4 regions of the Desulfitobacterium sp. PCE1 genome follow, and region 2 is predicted to be linked to each of the others. Evidence: riboswitches for the same ligand, from Rfam matches in the RefSeq annotation. Region 2 holds a riboswitch; each other region holds the start of a gene.
What was found. Region 2 has a riboswitch for cyclic di-AMP ahead of eam (glutamate 2,3-aminomutase). Riboswitches for the same ligand answer to the same signal wherever they lie in the genome.

Region 1: another riboswitch for cyclic di-AMP. It lies ahead of DESPCE1_RS0110300 (NlpC/P60 family protein); the one in region 2 lies ahead of eam (glutamate 2,3-aminomutase).
Region 3: another riboswitch for cyclic di-AMP. It lies ahead of ehuB (ectoine/hydroxyectoine ABC transporter substrate-binding protein EhuB); the one in region 2 lies ahead of eam (glutamate 2,3-aminomutase).
Region 4: another riboswitch for cyclic di-AMP. It lies ahead of DESPCE1_RS0112485 (C40 family peptidase); the one in region 2 lies ahead of eam (glutamate 2,3-aminomutase).

What each region holds. Positions count from the first base shown of each region.
Region 1 covers NZ_KB913023.1:2,074,456-2,077,659, reverse strand. The annotation lists gene DESPCE1_RS0110310 (secondary thiamine-phosphate synthase enzyme YjbQ) at 1-73, opposite strand, end outside; gene DESPCE1_RS0110305 (nuclease-related domain-containing protein) at 24-980, opposite strand; cyclic di-AMP (ydaO/yuaA leader) riboswitch at 1,172-1,307, shown strand; gene DESPCE1_RS0110300 (NlpC/P60 family protein) at 1,310-2,740, shown strand; gene DESPCE1_RS0110290 (APC family permease) at 2,983-3,204, opposite strand, start outside.
Region 2 covers NZ_KB913023.1:1,186,401-1,189,604, forward strand. The annotation lists gene DESPCE1_RS0105845 (TIGR01212 family radical SAM protein) at 1-30, shown strand, start outside; gene DESPCE1_RS0105850 (hypothetical protein) at 105-296, opposite strand; gene eam (glutamate 2,3-aminomutase) at 366-1,607, opposite strand; cyclic di-AMP (ydaO/yuaA leader) riboswitch at 1,716-1,842, opposite strand; gene DESPCE1_RS0105860 (TrkA C-terminal domain-containing protein) at 2,018-2,623, shown strand; gene DESPCE1_RS0105865 (histidine kinase) at 2,691-3,204, shown strand, end outside.
Region 3 covers NZ_KB913023.1:599,090-602,293, forward strand. The annotation lists gene sdhA (succinate dehydrogenase flavoprotein subunit) at 1-289, shown strand, start outside; gene sdhB (succinate dehydrogenase iron-sulfur subunit) at 301-1,053, shown strand; cyclic di-AMP (ydaO/yuaA leader) riboswitch at 1,166-1,312, shown strand; gene ehuB (ectoine/hydroxyectoine ABC transporter substrate-binding protein EhuB) at 1,429-2,313, shown strand; gene ehuC (ectoine/hydroxyectoine ABC transporter permease subunit EhuC) at 2,320-2,970, shown strand; gene ehuD (ectoine/hydroxyectoine ABC transporter permease subunit EhuD) at 2,972-3,204, shown strand, end outside.
Region 4 covers NZ_KB913023.1:2,506,222-2,509,425, forward strand. The annotation lists gene uvrC (excinuclease ABC subunit UvrC) at 1-454, shown strand, start outside; gene DESPCE1_RS23330 (hypothetical protein) at 444-599, shown strand; gene DESPCE1_RS0112485 (C40 family peptidase) at 735-1,526, opposite strand; cyclic di-AMP (ydaO/yuaA leader) riboswitch at 1,530-1,666, opposite strand; gene DESPCE1_RS0112490 (hypothetical protein) at 2,619-2,861, opposite strand; gene DESPCE1_RS0112495 (HD domain-containing protein) at 2,910-3,204, opposite strand, start outside.

The sequences.
Region 1 (3,204 bases), 890 kb from region 2:
ATCCTTCTATTAAAAAAGTAATATCAATCCATTGATTCCTTTTTTGGGTCTCCAGTCTTAACGTATGTATCATGTCTTTCTCTCCCCTTACCATTTCCGATCTCCTCAAATTCTTCACGTTGAGTGTATTCCCGTCTTACTACCCTGGTCATTTCCTTTTGGTGTTTTTCGCAATAGATTTTCCAAGCAAATTTCTCAGGACGATTCAGACAATATCGGGCCATTCGTTCGTTTACAGCCTTTTGGCAAATACTGCAACGAATATCCCCATACTTCGGTCTATGCTGCATTCTTTCTCTACGCTGGCGTGCAGCATACTCATTGCGAATCCCCAGCTCCGTCACATTGATTCTTTCAATCCTCTCTATAATCTGCAGAATTTCCTCATCACTGAGTACGACAGGCTGATTCTGGGTCAGTTTAATGATTGAGGCCAGAAGATCAATATCATAAAAGACCACACTTGAAAAAACCTTCAGGTTACAACGCCGGTTAAAGGTCACATAAGAAAAGACCGGGATTGTTTCATCAAGCCCCGCCAACTCTTGCAGCACTTTAATCCGGACCTGATTCCCCAGAATAGGATTAGGGAAAGGTTTCACCCTCCAGGTAATCGACTGATACCACTTGGGGTCCTCTTCTTCCCCTACAATCAGCCCCGACAAATTATTGACCTCCAAGAGAAAGATTCCATAAGGAGATATCAGAAGGTGATCAATCTGCTGAAAGCCACCCTTTGTTTTTAACAGGAGATTGCTCAGACGACGAAAGCATCTTGGCAAATGAGTAAGCTCCACTTCAAGCTTGTATTCCCCGATCTCATGTTTACGTTGCTTCTTGCTCCGTAAGGAGTCTCTTCTCCTTACCGAGTTATAAGAGTAATAATTGGTCTTATACTTTTTCCCTTGCCAGGTCTCCCGAGCAGTTTTCAGTTCAGGAGTAATTTTTTTCACTTCTTTTTCCCGTTTCCAAAAGAACAAGGCTATCCCCCTAGTCATTAGTCCTCTGCTATCGGCTTAGAGCATGCCACTATTTTACCATATTCCAGAATGAATAACTAACAGCTAAACCCTTTCATCCAAGATTTGTCATGGAATTTCCACGTATTTCATAAAGTATTAATGAAGGAACTTTAGAACTTAATGTCGAATCAGAATAAAATATGTGCATTGTATAATTAAAGCCTAATCTAGGGTATCCTGGAACGGGGGACTACATTTCTGGGGTGAATCGCACAACCTGTGCGTAGGGCTTACACTTTCGCCCGAATCCGTCAACTAACCCCGTAGGCTAAGAAAGGTGTCTGAGCATGCATTTTAAGGAAAGCTTGTCTCAATTCAAGGCCTCTGCATCCGATCAAGTTCAAAGAATAGCAAAAAACGTTTCTTGGAAATCACCTCGTGTTCTTGGTTCTTTAACTGTAACCCTTGTCCTGACCGGTGGATTAGGATTCTATTTTCTAACCACGACCACCGCAGCTGCTGTGACGATCAACGGCCAGCAAGTGGGCTATGTGGCAGATTCCCATAGCGGACAAACCCTTGTGGATACATTCCTCCAGGAAAAAGGGGAACCCTATGGTGTCGTTGCCAAGACACGGGACCAGATCAACTATGAACATGTCAGAATCAAAAATACCGCCTATAAAGCCTCAGAGATCAAGGAAGAAAATTTAGCCAACTCTTTGAGCTATTATCTGGAAGGCTACAAAATTCATGTTAATGAAACACCCATAGCCTATTTACCCAGTAAAGAAGAAGCAGACACATTGCTTAAAGAATACGAAGAGTACTATTCCAAATCCAGCGATGAGAACCAAATTACTTCCGTCAGCTTTTTAGAAGAAGTAAAGATTGAAAAAGTTTCTATCCAACCCGAGCAAATGGCTTCCCTTGAGTTAGCCTATGAAAAGCTCATCGAAGGTCAGGTCACCACAAAAGAGTATACTGTAGAGGAAAACGACTCCTGGTGGTTGATTGCCCGCAAAAACAATATGCTGACCGCCGAAGTTCTTGCCGGGAATCCCGGGGCAACTGAAGACACCATGATCAAGCCGGGAGAAGTGATTAAACTTGTTACTGTTGAACCTTATCTGACAGTCGTGAGCCAGGGTACATATTCCGGTCAGGAAATCATTCCCTATGATGTGGTCACCAAAACCGATTATAAACTCAATCCAGGCCAAACTAAAGTTATTACAAAAGGCAGCAATGGTTCAAAAATCGTTACCTATTCTTACGAGCAAAGAAATGGTGTAGAGGTAGCCAAAAAAGTTCTTGATGAGAAGATTGTTGAGAAACCCGTTGATGAAGTAGTCTCTAAAGGGCCTAACAAACAAACCGTCAATGTAGCCTATACCGCCTCGCGGGGTAGCGCCGATGGTTCTTCTATCGTCGATCGCGCTCTCGGTTTTCAAGGAACCAAGTATGTTTTCGGAGGCACTTCCACCAGTGGTTTTGACTGCTCCGGCTTTACCAAGTACATCTATTCAGGTTCCGGAATTTCCCTTCCGCGAACTTCCTACGATCAATTCAATTCAGGTTCAGCCGTGAGTAAGGATAATCTACAAGCGGGAGATTTAGTCTTCTTCAGCACCTATGCTGCCGGAGCATCTCATGTAGGCATCTACGTCGGTGACGGTAAGTTTGTTCATGCTTCCAATCCCGGCAGTGGGGTTAAGGTTTCAGGAGTAAGCGATAGCTTCTATGGTCCCCGCTATCTTGGGGCACGCCGATACTAAACTGTATAACAAAACCGTATATACATTAAATTTTTTAATCACCAGGGGCTGTCATGTAAGACAAGCCCCTGGCTTAATTAATCACACTTCCGTGTTGCTCAGGCGGCACCGGCAAAGGATGAAAGGTGTAGCTTTGCTTCGTGCCGGTCTTATTCCCAATCGCAATGTTTGCGATTTTGAGAGAAAAAAACACCTTCCTATTTTACATAGGGAAGGTGTTTTTTCTCTGCAAGAGAGTGGTTCTAATGAGCCTTTTTAGTAGAATAGAACAACCCACCTACTGCCATAATCACTGCAAAGAGGATCAGGTAGTACGCAACTGCCCAACCATGGGCATAAACAGCGGCAATCACCATAAAGATGCAGGCGCAGATCGCCAGGATGGGCATAACAAACCGTTTAAACCCGCCTAAGGTTTGTTCTTTTATCATTATCATTGCGAAGATGGGAATATACATAGCGTA
Region 2 (3,204 bases):
GGGAAAAAGAGAGATAATAAAAACGGCTAACACCATTTCAATAATAAAGAGGAGCTAGCCGTAAATATAGTTTAGGGAGAAACTTTTGACTTTGGATGAGTGTATTAACCTTTCTCGAATGATCTGGAATGACTCGCTACGCATTGATAGTACCGGTTCAGATTGGACGCATTTTTATTCTGTTGAGGAGGAGTTTTAAGGGTAGGAGCTAAGGAGAGATAGCGTTTAAGGCTGTTGGTGTGAGTCTGGAGGATGGCCTGATAGACTGGGTCAGAGGTTAGTTTTTGTGATTTCATACCGATTCCTCCCTATATAATTTATTGGGGTTTATCATTCACTCAGAGTGAAACGACCTCATAAGATAGTTAATGATTAGGATAATGCACAACCTTACCTTCCCAGGTTCTTATTACCGCTTCATCATCGTTAAGGGAAATAAGGTACTGTGGTAGGATGGGGGTTTTGCCACCGCCTCCCGGGGCATTAATAATATAAGTTGGAATGGCCAAACCGGAGGTGTAGCCGCGTAAGTTTTCCATTATCTTTAACCCGTCTTGAATACGGGGAATAAAGTGGCTCGTGCCCTTAACATTTTTGGCATGGAAGATGTAGTAGGGACGAACGCGAATTTTCAGTAGCTCTTGGTTAAGGCGCTTCATAATCTCCGGTCGGTCATTGATTCCTTTGAGAAGAACTGCTTGGTTACCCAAGATAACTCCCGCTTTAATCAAGCGATCGGCAGCTTTCTTGGTCTCCTCGGTCACCTCTTTGGGATGATTGAATTGAGTATTGATATAAAGGGGTGGGTATTTTTCAAGAACAGCACAGAGCTCATCAGTAATGCGCATGGGCAGAGTGACAGGGACCCGGGTGCCAATGCGTTTGATTTCCACATGTTTAATTTCGTGCAATTCTCCTAATAGCCAATCCAGCATTTGATCACTGAGGAGGAGTGCATCGCCACCGGTGACCAGCACGTCCCGGATCTCTGGATTGGAGCGTACATAATCTAAAGCCGCCTCCAGATTAGCACGGGTTTCATGGAGGTCAATTTCCCCGATATTCCGCCGGCGTTGGCAGTGCCTGCAATACATAGCACACAGATTGGTTACATTAATTATGAGACGATCTGGGTAACGACGAGTGATACTCGGAGCAGGGGATGTATACTCTTCTCCCATAGGATCGACTTCCCCGGAATCATCGAGGATCTCTTCCATAGAGGGGAGACTTTGTAGACGGATGGGATCCCGAGGATCATCTTTATCGATAAGGCTTAAATAATAGGGTGAAACTGCCCAGCGATAGATTTTACCCACCTCGTCGATTTCATGTCTTTGCTTCGGGGTCAGGGGAAGCAGGGTACTCAAGTTCTCAGCATCCTGAATACGGTTCTTAAGCTGCCACTTCCAATCCTGCCAATGCTCCAGGCCGGCATCTAACTGATCCAGTATAAAGTCTCGGTTTTCATTATATTCTTCGCTTAAAGCGAGACCGCAGGGAATCGTTTCCTTGCACTTGTTGTAAGATTGAGCCTTTTGTTTTAATTCCAAAGCCCTTGCTTGTGAAGCCTGTCTTGGGTTAGGGGGGAGAAATTCTACTGCCATAATGATTGCCCTCCTCTATTTGCGAATATAAAAGAATAAGTCCTTAGAACAAAAAAAAACCGTCACGGTTCCCAAGAAAAGCTTACTACATAAGCAGGTGTTTACGCCCATATGTGTCTCAATGCTTACGAGGTTAGCTGACGGGTTCGAGCTGAAACATGCTCTACGTTTGAAACGATTCACCCCTAAATTGGTTCCCCCGTTTTCCTCTTGGGAAATTAAGCCCATATAAAGTTGCATAACTAACAACTTAATAGTATCATGTGGGTTGGTAGTAGTCAATTGTATTTTTTGTACACAATTTTTCCACCATATGTTTATGTTATCTAGAGTTAATTTGTAAGGAATTATAGTTTATTATTTCATGTAGTTAAAAAAATTATTATAAATAGATCAAGGAGAGGAACCCGATGGAATATAATGCACGTTATCAAGAAATTGCGATAGATATTGCTCATTCTATCGTTATGGGAGAGTACCGCGAAGGGGAAAAAATACATGGACGCTCGACTTTAGCGGGTCGTTATAATGTATCTCCGGAGACCATCCGGCGCTCTATTGCTATCCTCCAAACCATGGGTGTAGTCATGGTAAGTCAAGGGGTAGGGATTACGGTGATCTCCAAAAGCATGGCGGAAAAGTTTATGAGAGGTTTTGATCAGAAAGCAGAGATTCAGGTCTATTTTGATGAGTTGAAGAAATTAATGGAGCAGAGGCGTGAGATTGATCAAAAAATTGACGCACATCTCACAAAAATTGTAAACTATACGGATCGCTTGGCAAGCCGCTGGATGGATGTAGCCGAAATTGAAATCGCCAAAGGTTCCGGTGCCAAAGGGAAAACCTTAAGCGATTTAAAATTGAGGGAAAAAACCGGTTTGACGGTCGTGGCTGTAGTTAGAGAGGGTATTGAACAATTTTCTCCAGGGGCTGAGTTTGTTCTGGACGATGGAGATATCCTGCTGGTGGTAGGATCTGAACAAGGTAAAGAAAAACTTCAGGAAATCCTTCGCTAGAATACAGGAAGTGACCGTCCATCTGTCGAAACACTCTATGAATTCTAGAGGACATGAGGGATGATAGATGATCTTTCAAAGCTTAGTTATACTTGGCGTGGAATTAATGCTGGTCTTAGTAACAAGCCAGATGAAGCTGTTAATTCCATTTTTAATAGGCAACACACTTTTTCTTTTGTATCATCTAAATCTTGAATATAAAAAAGCTGCGCGGCAAGCTACAGAGCGGAATGCGGAACTCAGCTTCAAAATAGCTAACCAGACTCTTCCTTATTTACGCCGAGGGCTTAATGAGCAAAATGCAGAATACATCGCCAAAATCATTCAAGAGATCGGGCAGGTCGCAGCTGTTTCGATCACGGACCGTGAAAAGCAACTAGCCTATTTAGGTGTGGGATGTGATCAGCATCATCCGGGAGATAAAATTCTTACCCGGGCGACACGAGATGTGATCCAATCCGGAGTTTATAAGATAGTACGAACTCAAAAAGAACTGAACTGCCCTAGACAGAACATCTGTGATTGTCCACTAGCGGCGGCTGTCATCGTACCTCTGAAGTGTCAGGGTGAAGTGGTGGGAA
Region 3 (3,204 bases), 590 kb from region 2:
GCAGAGGATCAAACTCATTGATGATGTCCATTGGAGCAATCAGACAGCCCTCTTTATCCGGCAGCTTTGGAATATGCTGGAGCTGGCCCGTGTCATTACCCTGGGGGCCCTTAATCGCAATGAAAGCCGAGGAGCCCATTATAAGCCCGACTATCCGGAGCGGGATGATGCGAATTGGCTGAAGACCACCATTGCCACCTACACACCTGAGGGTCCGCGGTTCAGTTATGAACCTGTGGATGTATCACTCATCACGCCGAGACAGCGGCGTTATGATGTAGAGAAATAGGAGGGATATTCATGTCAGGGCAAAAGATTGTTCGTTTAAAAGTCCGTCGCCAAAATGCTCCGGATCAACCTGCCTTCTGGGAAGAGTTTGCAGTAGTTTATAGTCCCAAAATGAATATCATTTCCTGCTTGATGGAAATTCAAAAGAACCCCGTCAATGCCCAGGGAAAAGCGACCAATCCCGTGGTTTGGGAATGCAACTGTCTTGAAGAAGTCTGCGGTGCCTGTACCATGAATATTAACGGCCAAGCCAGGCAGGCCTGCTCAGCCTTGGTGGATCATTTGGAGCAGCCCATTGTCCTGGAGCCACTCCGGAAATTCCCCATCCTCCGGGATCTTATGGTGGATAGAACCATGATGTTTGTGAATTTAAAGAGGGTCCATGCCTGGATTGATATCGACGGGACCTATGATCTGGGTCCCGGACCCCGTATGGCTGAAGTAGATAGACTATGGGCGTACGAGCTTTCCAAATGCATGACCTGTGGATGCTGCATGGAATCCTGCCCTCAGGTTAATTCCCGTTCCCGATTTATTGGTCCGGCCGCCGTTTCCCAGGCTCGCCTTTTCAATACTCATCCCTCAGGAGCTATGCATAAGCATATTCGTCTATCCGCTCTCATGGGTGATGGAGGGATCACCGACTGCGGCAACGCCCAAAACTGTGTACGGGCCTGTCCCAAGGAGATTCCCTTGACCACCAGTCTTGCCGATATAAATAGAGAGGTCAATAAATTCGCTTTGAAGAGATGGCTGAATAGCTGAAGAAAATGGAAAACAAGCAAATTTTTTATTGCAATCTGCCAATTCAGGTGTTAACATTGAGTTGTAACAACTTATAATAAAATAAAAAGTTGTCAGATTGCGAACTGAATGTTTGTAGTCAAGGCTGAATTTCCCAAAAAGGAAAACGGGGGAACCATAATGGGGGTGAATCACTTTTTAGGAGTTAAACTTCTTGAAGTGACGGAAAGGTATCATTCCGAACCCGGCAGCTAACCTCGTAAGCGTGTGAACCGTTTTAGTGTTTTTTATGCTAAATCAATAGCCAATGTTATGCGCTGCTTCTTCTTGGGCCTGTTCAGGCCCTTTTTCTATGCCTTTTTGCGGATTTCAGCCGGTAAAAAAGGAGGAAGTTGAATGAAAAAGTTACCACTGCTCAAGACTCTGCTGGTGGGGATGCTGGCCTTTAGTGTCTTTGCCTTGGGAGGGTGTGGCTCCACCAAGACAAACGATGGCGGGATGAGTACCCTGGAGAAGGCTAAGGAGAAAGGGGCCGTCACCGTTGGCTTTGCTAATGAAAAACCTTACGCCTACAAAACTGCCGACGGAAAACTCACCGGTGAAGCGGTTGAAATCGCCCGGGCCATCTTAAAAGAGCTGGGGATTAATGAAATGCAGGGGGAGCTTACGGAATTTGCTTCTTTGATTCCCGGTCTCCAGGCCAAACGTTTCGACATGGTTACCGCCGGAATGTTTATTACTCCTGAACGGGCTGAACAGGTGTCCTTTGCCAATCCCGAATACAGTATTGGGGAAGCCATCGCCGTCAAAAAGGGAAATCCTCTCAACTTACATAGCTATGAAGATATCGCCAAGCATGGAACAGCTAAAGTCGCTTTACCTGGAGGGGCCATTGAGTATGATTACCTGGTGGCCAGTGGTGTCCCCAAGGATAGAATTGTGACTGTTCCGGATATGCCGGCTGCTTTGGCGGCATTGCAAGCCGGGCGGGCAGATGTGATTACCGCCACCGGCCCCTCCGTTCAGGCTACCTTGGATACAGCCGCTGATCCCAATCTGGAGCGGGTTATGGACTTCACTCAGCCGGTTATCAATGGTAAAAATGTCAAGGGTTATGGAGCAACCGCATTCCGTCATGAAGACAGTGATTTTCGGAAGGCTTTCAATGCCGAATTGCAAAAGCTGAAAGAATCCGGTGAACTGCAGAAGATCCTTGAATCCTTTGGCTTTACAGAGCAAGAGCTTCCAGGGGACGCGACTGTAGAAGACATTATTAAGTAGGAAGTGATGACCTTGGCCATCTTAGACCTCTTACCGGCACTGTTAAAAGGGCTGGAAATAACCCTCACCATCACTCTTTTGGCAACGCTCCTTGCTTTTGTACTGGCTTTCCTGGCAGGGTTCGGCCGATTGTCCAACTATCCGCTGATCCGATTTCTGACGGCGGTCTATGTAGAAGCCTTCCGGGGCACTTCTCTCCTTGTTCAGCTTTTCTGGATCTACTTTGCTTTACCTATTTTAGGTATCAGCTTGCCTCCCTTGGCGGCCGGTGTCCTGACCTTAGGGTTAAACTGTGGGGCCTATGGTTCCGAAGTGGTGCGCAGTGCTATTTTGGCGGTTCCCAAAGGGCAGACGGAGGCAGGAATCGCCTTAAACTTTAGTCCCTGGCAACGCCTGCGGTGCGTTATCCTGCCTCAGGCTTTTGTCATGATGCTGCCGGGGTTTGGCAATCTGCAGATTGAGCTGCTGAAAAGTACTTCCCTGGTCTCCTTAATTACCTTAGCCGACTTGACCTATCAGGCATCCGTGCTCAATGCTTCCACCATGGAGACGACTTTAATTTACAGCTTGCTGCTTGTAATCTACTTCCTGATTGCCTGGCCTTTGACACGGGGGATTCGCTGGATAGAAACCAGGCTGACCGTAGGGAGGTATTAAAATGTGGAATTGGGATTTTGCCCTCAAAATTTTCCCGGAGATATTTGCGGCACTCAAGATTACCGTGATCGCCACCTTTGCCGGATTTTTTCTAGCCTTGTTTTTAGGGATGTTTCTCACCATTGGCGGGCGATCTTCCTTGAAACCCGTTGCTTACGGCTCAAAAGGTTTTGTCGAGTTTATCCGCAGCACCCCTTTGTTGGTTCAACTCTATTTTATTTTCTATGTGCTGCC
Region 4 (3,204 bases), 1.3 Mb from region 2:
TCCTGATCTTATCCTGGTGGATGGGGGCAAGGGACAGATTAATGCAGCCCTGGATGCTCTCCGCAACTTAAAGGCCGCGATTCCTGTTGCCGGCATGGTCAAAAACGACAAGCATCAAACTTCGGCTTTAATCGACTCCGCTGGCCGAATCCATTCCTTGGATCGCCGTTCAGCCGGTTTTCGTTTGATGGAACGGATTCAAAATGAAGTCCATCGATTCGCTATTACTTTCCATCGGCAACAACGGGCTAAAAGCATGACCCTTTCCGAGTTGGATGGAATACCGGGTGTCGGTCCCAAGAGAAGGCAACAGCTCTTGAGATATTTTAAATCCATGGATACTATCCGCCTAGCCACTGTGGAGGAACTTCAAAAATCCGGTCTTCCTTCCCCGGCAGCTCTCGCGGTATATGAACATTTCAACCCTCATAAGGAGGAAAACCATGATTCTTAATTACCGTGTCGAACTATGCCGTCAATGCTATTATAAGCGGACGAAACAATGCGGAAAGACCGACCTCTATATCCATAATCGGACACCGGCGGAACCGGGAGGGGAATGCAAGAGTTATAGACTGGTGCCTTGGCTACCTTATTAAAGCTAAATTACCAATCGGTTGGTAATTTAGTTCAGATCCGAAAAGATGGTCCTTAGAGTAAAAAGAAGTATCGCAAACTACTTTAAAGAAAGCAGTTATGCGATACTTCTTTTGTCCCTATAACAAGACCATGAATTAAAAAACTCTCCTGGCTCCAAGGTAACGACCGGCGTAATAACTATCCGATAAGCCTGTGGTCTTAATGCCGGTGCTGGAGGCATGGATAAAGCTTCCACCACCTATGTAGATTCCCACATGAGATGCCCCGCTATCATAGGTAGAGAAGAATACCAAATCCCCAATCTGAAGCTCATCTTTCTTGACGGCTGTTCCAATTTCATATTGTGAATATGAGGTTCGTGGCAAGTCGATCTCCGACCCCTCAAAGACGTATTGGGTAAAGCCGGAACAATCAAAACCATTTGGAGTAGTTCCTCCAAACACATAGGGGATACCGATAAGTCTTTGGGCATTGCTGACAATCTCCTCAGCTTTGGAACTGCCGCCACGAGAGATTTCCTGGGAGGGAGCCGCTGCGGCCTGTTTCGAGACCTGATCTCTTAAGGCCGTTATCGTCATTTCCTCAGGTGTCGTGACGGTATCTTCACTCTCCGCCTTTGAAAATTGCAGTGATTCCTTTTGGTTATCTGTATCGGCTACTATAGGCTCTGAAGAAAAAGCTAAGGTCGCTGCTAGCCTAGGCTGCAGGATCATATCCTCTTTCTCTACTTGGATGATATCGGATAGTAATGTACTGGAGACCATTTGTGCCTTAAACGATGAAGCATTCCTTAAGAGAATAGATTCTGAACCTGTAACAAGCTCAGCAGCATTTCCCGGCACATAGGTTCCCGGGAGGCTGCTAACCAATAAGGTGCCGGACAACACCACACTGGCAATCCACCCCCTCTTAGAGGAAGAGTCCATGAATTTTCCACCTTTCGTCGCTTACGAGGTTAGTTGACGGATTCGGGCAACAAGGTGTAAGCCCTACGCATGACTGCGATTCACCCCAAAAGATAGTCCCCCGCTCTAAACATATGGTTTAGATTCAGCCCACATTTCTTATGTAGTATTCGCCGAAAATTTCCTTATTCCTCCACGTAAATAATGGCAAAAGCCTATAATCTTGGAAACTGATGTTATTTATATCTATTCAACAGCTTTTTTTCTGTGCACATGAAGTATACTATACAAAAAACACCTCTCTTACGAGAGGTGTTGCCCTTTGAGCCTTAGGACACCAACGAATAAATATTGCGCCATAGGTCAAGTAGGTTTTCCCACTGAGCTCCTTCAGTTTCCTGTTAGGCGGTTTCCCTTTTCCCTCAGTCTAGAATGTTGCCAGCTCCAGCACTTGATCGCCACTAAGAACGCACTTTAATCCTCGTTAGTTTTCGCTCTAGAAGTTTTCCTTAACGCTCCGTGACAGTCTAGCCTCTTTTGCAGAAAAGAATTTCAGGCAACTTAAGTCCATCGGCCAATAGACAGAAGTTCCTTCAGCCCTCCCAACTTCTCCACCTCAAGGCAGGCTACACTGCACTAAGTTCCTTCCTAATGCAGGTTCATACCCTAAGCCATAACCAGAAAACAGCCACGAACTTAGGCCTCCACGGAAGAGGGTATCGCCCGCATGCCATTGCAGATCCCCCTCATCCTTAACTCCCAGCAGCAACCCTCGACTGGGCGTCGAAAGCCACCACCAGGAACTTCATCGGTATGCCCTTAGCGGATTCTTAGGCCCGCCTTCGACTGTCATTTTACGCACTAGAATTGCGCACCATAGCTCAAAGAAGATTACATCGATTATTGTACACCGAAATGAACAATTTTTAAAACAACCTTTGCCTATTCATATTCACGATTCTCTTTGATAATGAATGAAAAGAAGGAGCAAACTCAAAAAAAGAGAGCTTTGCGCTCTCTTTTGCCTTATTAAAACAATTTAACAAAATCAAAATCATTTTATCGTTAAATTTTCAAATAAAATGATGTTTTAATATATTTTTCCTGCCGGATTTAAACCGATTTCGCTTGAGATCCAGGTTTTCCGTCAGAAAAAAACTTCCGCAGCAACACTTCGATACTGCCGGGCAAATCCTGTGCAGCTTGTTTAATCTGAACAGACCGCCATTCAATTTCCTCTAATAAGAGTTGGGTTCGTGGCGAGGAAATATAGGCTTGGGGCTGTTCCGGAGTAAATAAGCCTTTAGCAACCAAAAGGACAATGAGAATGACTAAAATACGTTTCAACCAACGCAATGGATATACCGTCCTTTCCCAAGAAGATATATCCATAGTTTAACCAGCTTAGTCCTTTTTAAGTCTCATTTTTTCTAATTCGGACCAAAAATTCTCGGAATACAAAAAGAGGGGCTCGAAAAGTACCCGGGCTGTCTCGGTATAGAGATGCTTATGATAGTGACTAATTCTTTCACGGTAAAAGGATTCACAGGAATCCGGCCCAAAAAAGGGTTTTCCTTCTTTTCCTGCCCACGCAAAAAGCCTTGCTATACCTATAGGGCCTACAAAGTCCAATTTATCGGCATCATAAAGAATCTTCGCTTCCAAAGTTTCCGGTTCATAACCTTCCCGTGAGTGGGAA